Regions from separate parts of the Janibacter alkaliphilus genome, predicted to be linked through region 2. Evidence: predicted binding sites of a transcription regulator. Region 2 holds the regulator's gene; the other holds the start of a gene.
What was found. Region 2 encodes LexA, which represses DNA repair genes until DNA is damaged. Its sites were predicted from a motif close to TCGAACANNTGTTCGA; they were not measured.
Positions count from the first base shown of each region.

Region 1: BJY28_RS16125 (HNH endonuclease signature motif containing protein) is a predicted target of LexA. The motif match lies at 2,384-2,399, and genes of this name have one in related genera.

Region 1 is NZ_JACBZX010000001.1:1,112,141-1,116,551, reverse strand. Features, by position in the region: gene BJY28_RS05355 (hypothetical protein) at 1-85, opposite strand, end outside; gene BJY28_RS05350 (DUF6177 family protein) at 243-1,610, shown strand; gene BJY28_RS05345 (DinB family protein) at 1,704-2,234, opposite strand; gene BJY28_RS16125 (HNH endonuclease signature motif containing protein) at 2,403-3,947, shown strand; gene BJY28_RS05335 (MarR family winged helix-turn-helix transcriptional regulator) at 4,137-4,411, opposite strand, start outside.
Region 2 is NZ_JACBZX010000001.1:2,248,759-2,253,169, forward strand. Features, by position in the region: gene BJY28_RS10835 (LysR family transcriptional regulator) at 1-597, opposite strand, end outside; gene BJY28_RS10840 (NAD-dependent protein deacetylase) at 655-1,524, shown strand; gene BJY28_RS10845 (glutaredoxin family protein) at 1,584-2,015, opposite strand; gene lexA (transcriptional repressor LexA) at 2,082-2,819, opposite strand; gene BJY28_RS10855 (M24 family metallopeptidase) at 3,008-4,216, shown strand.

The sequences.
Region 1 (4,411 bases), 1.1 Mb from region 2:
TGACCAACGACCCGAGGTCGTCGTGCGAGCCCTGCGTCCCCTTGGAGAGGGTGCCCAGCGTGGTGCTGCCCATGTCGAACTTCATGCCACTCACTTTCCCCTGCTCGTGGGTGCCGGCCCCTCCGGCTACCCGTGCGTCACCATGCAAACCCAGGACCTGGGTGCTCGCAACCGGAACGGCCTCGGAAGTGGTTGCGGTCGAAGGCAACCGGCGCGCGATCGTCGTGCCACGATGACTCGGCATGAGCTACGACCTGGTCGTCACCACCGCCCGTGACATCGATCCGACCAGCCTCGCCATCGCCGTCGACGAGGCCGCCGGGCCGGGCGCCGGGCTGCGGATCGGCGGGGACGACGGGCACGGTCTCGTCGTCGTCGCCGACGCCCACGACCGACCGGTGCTGTGGGTCGGTCCGCCCCGGCCCGTCCACGACCCCGTCGGCGCCGCCCGCCGTCTCGGGATGCGGACGACCAGCGCCGCCGAGACGCGGTGGACCGAGATCTCCACCCTCACCACCGCCGGCCTGCAGCTGGCCCGTCTGGTGGCGGCGAGGGTCGCCGAGCAGGCGGCCGGGCAGGTGCACGACCTGGGCAACCCGCCGGACGAGACCGGCGAAGGGGGACCGCCCCCTGACCACGGTCTCCCCTTCGACGCGGTCGGGAGCGAGGAGGCGGTGCTCGTGCAGCGCCGGCCCGTGCTCTGGCTCAGCCCGTGGCTGCTGCACGCCGTGCGGCGCATCGGCGGCGACCAGCCGCGGCTGGTGCTGCTCACCCCGCCGAGCACCCGGCTCACCCCCGTGCTGGAGCGCTTCGTCGCCAGCGGCGCGGTGCGCTGGGTGGTCGACGACGGCGCCGCCGCCCGGGACGCCGTCACCGGGCAGCCGGTGACGTGGGACGGGGAGCGCTTCGCGGTGGGTGCCGGCGAGGCGGTCCCGGCGCCGGACGGGGAGACGACCCAGCTGGTGGTGGACGTCGAGACCCTGCACCCCTACCCCTCGCCGGCCATCGGGCAGCTCGCCGACCGGGTCGTCGAGATCCTTGGTCTGCCACCGCTCGCCGGGGCCGGGAGACTGGAGCCGGCAGACACCCCGTGGGAGCGCGACCTCATCACCGAGATGGGCCGGCACCTCTCGCCCGAAGGGGTCGACCTCGCCATCTCGGGCGACGGGTGCGACGGCTCGCTGAAGATCCAGCCCCAGCCCGGGGGTGTCACCGAGCGGGTGCACCTGACCGCCACGGTCCCGACCGAGCTGACCACCGACGCGGCGCAGAAAGGGCTGGGGCGTCGCCTGCTCGCGGCCGGCACCCAGCTCGGCTTCGTCGTCCGCCGCACCGGCGCAGCCGACCAGCTCGTCGACGAGGCCGCGATGCGCACCTCCCGGCTCGGGGTGCTCGTGGCGCGGCGCGACCGCTTCCCCGGGGTGCCGACCGCCGAGCTGGACAGCCGCAGCGGCGGGCGGCTCGTCGAGGCGGAGCAGGGCTGGGTGCTGCCCTTCGAGACGGTGGACGCGGCGGGTCTGGGGGAGCAGGCGCGGGCGTGGGGCGCGAGCGTCGATCTCGTCGTCACGCACGACACGCAGGTGGACCGCCCGGAGGAGGTGGCGCGGTGAGGCGTGCTGCGGTGAGTCGACTGCCCTAGGCGAAGGGGTGAGGTTGCCGCGGTGAGGTGTGCCGCGCGGCCCGAGAACCGAGCCGTCTGACCCTCAGTAGCCGGTGCGCCCGTCGATCGCACCGCGGAGCATGTCCATGTGCCCGAGGTGCCGCGCGTACTCCTCGATCAGGTGGCTGAGGATCCAGCGCAGCGAGACGGGCTCGCCGTGCCGCAGCCCCTGGCCGCTGGTGCCGAGGTCGGGCACCGCCGCGACGTGCCGACGGGAGCGCTCGACCTCGACGTCGAAGGTGCGCAGATCCCCTTCGGCGCCCTCGGCCGTCGCCGCGTCGAAGCATGCCTCCGGCGCATCCCGGGTCGAGTAGAGGTCCGGCGTCTCCTGCCCCAGCAGGATGTCGGTGCACCAGTAGCGCTCGACCTCGGCGAGGTGGCGGACCACGCCGAGCAGGCTGAGGCTCGACCCGGGAACCGCCGCCCGGCACAGCTCCTCGCCGGTCAGCCCGGCGACCTTGAGCGGCACCGTCGCCCGGTAGAGCTCGAGCCAGTCGAGGAGGGTCGCCCGTTCGTCCAGTGTCATGTCGAGGTCGGGACGCGTGTCCTCGACCTCCGGTGCCCGCCACGTCATGGCGGCACCCTGGCACACCGTGGCGAGAGCGGCCACGGACTTCTCTGGGGCCGACCGCTGTGTCCAGGCCGGGAGCCGCGTGTCCACAGGGGGCGGGGTCGGCGGCTGCCGGACCACAGCGCCAGCGAGGCCAGCTGGGCTATCGGTGGCCGAACATATGATCGATTCATGTCGATGTCGGCGATGCGTCCGGACGGGGAGCTCCCCGGTTCGGTCGGGGTGCTCGTGGACGAGGTGTGCGCCTCGAACGAGGCGGCGTGGCGGCTGGGTGACGCGGCGGTGGGGGACGCGCTGGCGGAGATCGGACGGTTGCGGCAGCGGCTGGCGGTGGCCGAGGTGGCGTTGGCGCGTGAAGGGGTGGTGCGGGGGCTGCCGAGGGAGGCGGGGTGGAGCGAGCACGACTGGGTGTGCCGGCACGAAGGGCGGTCCGCCCCGGATCCGGAGGTGCGGCATGTGGGGCAGGTGCTGGCGGTGGCGCGGGCGGGGCTGTCGGGGAGCCTGGTGCCGCAGGACATGACCCGACTGGCTGGCGAGGACGGCAGCGGTGGTGGCGGGCCGGCGGGTGTGGGAGACCCGGCGGGGGTGGGGGATGTGCTGGGGGCGTTCTCGGTGGGGGAGCTGTCGTTGGCGTCGGCGGCGCGGTTGGTGCGGTTCGTGGACGAGGTGGCGCCGGTCGCGGACCCGGGGCTGCTGGCCGAGGATCTGGGGCACGTGCTGGCGGCGGCGCGGGATCGCACAGTCCCGGCGGGACCGTGCGACCCGGCTTGGGCGGCTGCCCCCGGCAGCGGTGACGGCCCTGGCGGAGGCCTCGACCCGGACGAGCCGGGTGATGACAGCACGTCCGGCAGCGTCCCGGAGCCGGGGGACGAGACGCACGGCGAGGAGAGGCACGAAGGCGAGGACGGACGGTGCCAGGGGCCGGTCGACAGCGAGCGGCGCATGGTGCGGCGGGCGGGGTTGACCGAGCGGCAGCTGGGGATCGTGCTGGCGCGCACGCGGCGGTTGCTGCGTCCGGCGCGGGATCTGGAGGCGGAGGATCAGCGGTGCCGCGCGGCGCGTCGGCTGCACCGCAGCCCCGCGAGCGGGTCAGGCCTGGTGACCTACCGGGTGACGTTGGACGCCGAGGGGGCCGCGGTCCTGGACAGCGCGCTGGCGGCGCTGTCCGGGCCGGTCCCGGCGGAGGACGGTGCCCCGGATCCGCGGTCGGCGGCGTGGCGCCGCGCGGACGCCCTCCTCGACCTGGTCGGTCGGGCCGTCGCCAGCCCCGTGGGTGCGCAGCCGACCACGAGCAAGGCGCAGGTGATGGTGACGATCCCGCTGGCGACCCTGACCGGGGACAGCCCGCAGGGTGGGGCGGTGACCGGGACCGGGGAGGTCCTCTCGCCCGAGACCGCGCGCCGCCTGGCCTGTGACGCCGGGATCGTCCCGGCCGTCCTGGGCTCGCGGGGGGAGCTGCTCGACATGGGCCGGTCGGTGCGGCTCTTCACCGCCGGGCAGCGCAGGGCCCTGGTCCACCGCGACGGCGGGTGCAGCTACCCGGGGTGCACCATCCCGGCGACCTGGTGCGAGGCGCACCACGTGACCTGGTGGAGCCGCGGCGGGCGCAGCGACCTGGCCAACGCCGCCCTGCTCTGCTCGCGCCACCACACCCACGTCCATGCCCGCGACCTGAGCGCGACCATCACCGCTACCGGCGTCACCTGGCACACCTGACCACCCCGCCCCGCAGCCCGCCCACCACCGGCGGGCGCAGAAGCATGTCCCCCACCACGACAGGCATCTGGCTCGGACGACCAGCACCTCGCGCGCCCGCATCGCGCATCCGAAGGCCATCGGTGAGCTGGAGGCTACGGCGAGCCGGGCTCGGTGCCTGTGATGCCTGCTCCGCACCACGCGCCCGCGTCAGAGCGCGCGGCGCATCGCCTCCGTGGCCCGTTCCAGGTAGCCGCGCACGACCTCCCGCTCATCGACGCTCAGCTCCTCCTCCAGCTGGCGCAGCGCCTCGAACATCGGCATCAGCTCGGCCACCAACGTCTCCCGCCCCGACGCCGAGACCGCCACCACCGTGCGGCGCCGGTCCTGCGGGTGCGCGCTCCGCTCGGCATGACCCCGCGCCACCAGCCGGTCGACGATTCCCGACGCCGCCGCTGTCGTCACGTCCAACGACCGCGCCAGCT
Region 2 (4,411 bases):
GTCCTCGTCGGTGAGGTCGGTCATCGAGACCACCTCCTGCTCGGCGAGCGGGTGGTCCACCGGCAGCGCCACCTGCACCTGCTCGTGCAGCAGCGGCCGCACCTCCAGCCCCTCGAGGTCTCCGGAGCGCTCCAGCGCGCCGCCCTCGTAGGAGAAGGCCACCGCCAGGTCGCACTCGCCGGCCCGCAGCGCCGCCAGCGACTCCGGGGGCTCGGCCTCGGTGAAGGTGACGGCGACGTCCGGGTAGCGCTCGCGCACCTTCGCCAGCGCGCGCGGCACGAGGGTCACCGACGAGGAGGGGAAGGCCATCAGCCGCACCCGGCCCGAGCGCAGCCCGGCGATCGCGGCGACCTCCTCCTCGGCGGCGTCGAGGGCCTGCAGCACCGGCTCGGCATGCCGGGCGAGCACGGCGCCGGCCTCGGTGAGCCGCACGCTGCGGCCCACCTTCTCCACGAGCACGGTCCCGGTGCGCTGCTCCAACCGCTTGACCATCTGCGAGACCGCGGGCTGGGAGTAGCCGAGCGCCAGCGCGGCCGCGGTGAAGCTGCCCTCCTCGGCGATGGCCCGCATCACGCGCAGCCCTGCGGCGTCGATCATGCCCCTCACGATATCCCGACGGGTCACCCGGCCCCCGGCGGCGCATAATGGTGGGCGATGTCCGCACTGCCCTCGACCGCCGCCGACGCCGTGCCGGATGCTGCGCTCGCCGACCAGCTCGACGCCGCGGCGGCGGTGCTGGCCGAGCGCCCCGCGCTGGTGCTCACCGGGGCGGGGATGAGCACCGACTCCGGGATCCCGGACTACCGCGGCCCGGACGGAACCCGCCGGGTGACGCCGATGCACCTGTCCGAGTTCGTCGCCAGCAGCCAGGCGCGGCAGCGCTACTGGGCGCGCAGCTACGTCGGCTGGCAGCGCTTCTCCGCGGCCCGGCCCAACGACGGGCACCGTCAGGTCACCGCGCTGCAGCGGCTCGGCGCGATCGGCTCGCTGATCACCCAGAACGTCGACGGCCTGCACCAGGCCGCCGGCACCACCGACGTCATCGACCTGCACGGCCGCCTGTCCCGGGTGGTGTGCATGAGCTGCGGCGACCTCAGCGCCCGCACGGACCTGGACGCCCGGATGCGGGCGCTCAACCCCGGCTACGAGGTGGACAGCGACGAGATCCGGCCGGACGGCGACATCCGCCTCGACGAGGTCGACGTCGAGCGCTTCGTGCCGCCGACCTGCCTGGTCTGCGGGTCGGACATGCTGCGCCCGGACGTCGTCTTCTTCGGCGGGGCGGTCCCCAAGCCGCTGGTGCAGGAGTGCTTCGCGCTCACCGACGCCGCACCGGCGCTGCTCGTGCTCGGGTCCTCGCTGCAGGTGATGTCCGGGCTGCGCTTCGTCCGCCGCGCCGCGGCCCGGGGGATCCCGGTGGTGATCCTCACCCGGGGGCCGACCCGCGGGGACGAGCTGGCCACGCTGCGGATCGACACGGAGCTGGCGCCGGCCCTGGCCGGGCTCGTCGAGCGCCTCGGCTGAGCCTGGTTACGGCCGGCTGATCCGGGCCGAGATCTCACCGACCGCGCGGGTCGGACCGCTCAGCGGGCGGGAGCACCGACCGCCGCGCGGACGATCTCGGGGTCCGGGTTGGTGTGCACCTGCCCGTCGATGACCACGGTCGGCACGACCTCGTCGCCGTCGTTGACCGAGCGGACGTAGGCGGCCGCGTCCGCGTCCGCCCAGATGCTCACCCAGGTGGCCTGCGAGCGGTACTTCCCCAGCGCCCCGCGCAGACGCAGGCAGTAGACGCACCCGGGCCGCCAGTAGACGACCACCCGGTGCGCCGCCGGGTCCGCGGTCACCGCCGCGTGCTTCGGGCCGAGCATGCCGTTGAGCGGGGAGACCCACCAGGCGAGCGCCAGACCGGCCAGGGCGAGCATGATGAAGCCGGGCTGGCCGTCGGCCACCGACCGGCCCACCAGCAGGCCGGTGCCGACGAGGATCGCCACCGGCGGGAGCCAACGCGTCATGACGGACAGCCTGCCAGGTCGCTCGAAGTCACTCAGACAGCAGGCCGCGTCACTCGGACAGGCCGCTCAGACCCGCCGCAGCACCGCCGTGACCTTGCCGAGGATGGTGGCGTGGTCGCCGTCGATCGGGTCGAAGGCGGGGTTGTGCGGCAGCAACCAGACGTGGCCGTCGGTGCGCTTGAAGGTCTTGACCGTCGCCTCGTTGTCGAGCATGGCGGCGACGATGTCGCCGTTGTCCGCCTGCGGCTGCTGGCGCACGACCACCCAGTCGCCGTCGCAGATCGCGGCGTCGACCATCGAGTCACCGACGACCTTGAGCAGGAAGAGCGAGCCCTCGCCGACGATCTGCTTCGGCAGCGGGAAGACGTCCTCGACGCTCTCCTCGGCCATGATCGGCACGCCGGCGGCGATCTGGCCGAGCACCGGCACGTAGCTGGCGTCCGGCCGGGCGTCGCCCTGGCCGGTCGGGTCGTGGTCATCGTCGTCCAGCGCAGCGCCGCCCCGAGGGCCGGCGATGTCGGCGGGCGGGGGAGCCGGGGCGCCGGCGTCGGGGTCGATGACCTCGATCGCGCGCGGCCGGTTCGGGTCGCGGCGCAGGTACCCCTTGCGCTCCAGCGAGGCCAGCTGGTGGGCCACCGAGCTGGGGGAGGTCAGGCCAACCGCCGTGCCGATCTCGCGCAGGCTCGGCGGGTACCCCTTCGCCGCGACCGCGCTGCGGATCACCTCCAGCACGCGCCGCTGGCGCACGGTAAGACCGTCACCGGTGTCCCGCTCCGGGAGGCGGTGGATGTTGTCGTCGCTCATCTCGACCCTTTCGCTGGTGGCTGCGCTCAAGCCTAGGCACCTCGAACACACATATCAAACATCTGTTCGAGCGTGTCGGGGCGTCTGACGCGGTCTCCGGGCCCCCGTGGCACGACGGTGCAGCGCTGGCAGACTCGGGCCCGACGCCGCCGACGCCCGGCGGCCCGGACCGTCCGAGGAGGCCGCCGATGAGCGCCACGCCCGAGACCACGCCCGAGTCCGACACCGGGATCCCGCGCAGCGAGTACGACCAGCGGCTGGCCCGGGTGCGGGCCAGGATGGCCGACCAGGGGCTGTCCGCGCTGCTGGTCACCGATCCGGCGAACCTCTACTACCTCACCGGCTACGACGCCTGGTCCTTCTACACCCCGCAGGTGCTCGTCGTCCCGGCCGAGGACGACATCGTCCTCTACGCGCGGCACATCGACGCCCAGGGCGCCCACCGCACCGCCTGGCTGCCGCTGGAGCAGATCGTCGGCTACCCGGAGAACCACATCCACCGGCCGCACTTCCACCCCTTCGACTGGGTCGCCTTCGACATGCGCCGGCGCGGCCTCGTCGGGCGGATCCACGGCGTGGTCGGGCTGGAGATGGACTCCCACTTCTTCTCGCCCAAGGCCTACCGGGCGCTGGTCGCGGCCATCCCGGAGTGGCGCTTCGTCGACTGCTTCGAGCTGGTGAACTGGGTGCGCGCGGTCAAGTCCGACCGGGAGATCCAGCTGATGCGCACCGCCGCCCGGGTGACGACGAAGGCGATGGAGGCCGCCCTGGGGAGCATCGGGGAGGGCGTCCCGCAGAACGTCGTGGCGGGCGAGATCATGCGTGCCCAGGCCCTCGGCGACGGCGACGCCTGGGGCGACTACCCCTCGATCGTGCCGCTGCTGCCGACCGGCGAGGCGGCCGACACCCCGCACCTGACCTGGACCGACCGCCGCTTCCGGGCCGGCGACGGTGTGCTGCTGGAGCTGGCCGGGGCGCACCGTCGCTACCACGTGCCGCTCACCCGGACCGTCGTGCTCGGCGAGCCCGCCCCTGAGGTGGTGGCGCTGGAGCAGGCCGTCGCCGACGGGCTGCAGCGGCTGCTGGACACCGCCCGCGCCGGGGTGCCGGCCTCGCGGCTGGCCGAGGCGTGGACCTTCGCCCTGGCCGAGCACGGCCTGACCAAGCCCTCGCGGCTGGGCTACTCCATCGGCATCGGCTACCCGCCGGACTGGGGGGAGCGGACGATGAGCATCCGCAGCGAGGAGTCCACGGTGCTCGAGCCGAACATGACCTTCCACGTCATCTGCAGCATGTGGATCTCCGGCGCTGGCTACGGCGTCTCTGAGTCGGTGCGGATCACCGAGACCGGCGTGGAGACCTTCACCAGCCTGCCGCGGGGGCTCATCCGGGTCTGAGGGCTCATCCTGCGGTCGCAGCTGCCCTGCGTCTGCGCAGGTCAGAGGGCTGTCGGTGGTCGATGGTCGACTTCAGGGCATGGACGCACCACGATCTCGGACCGGTCACGATCCGCACGTCTGTTCGACGTCGCGGTTGATCGGGTCGAACGTGCGTGCTACAACTCGTACACCTGTTCGCTCGAACGTCCGTTC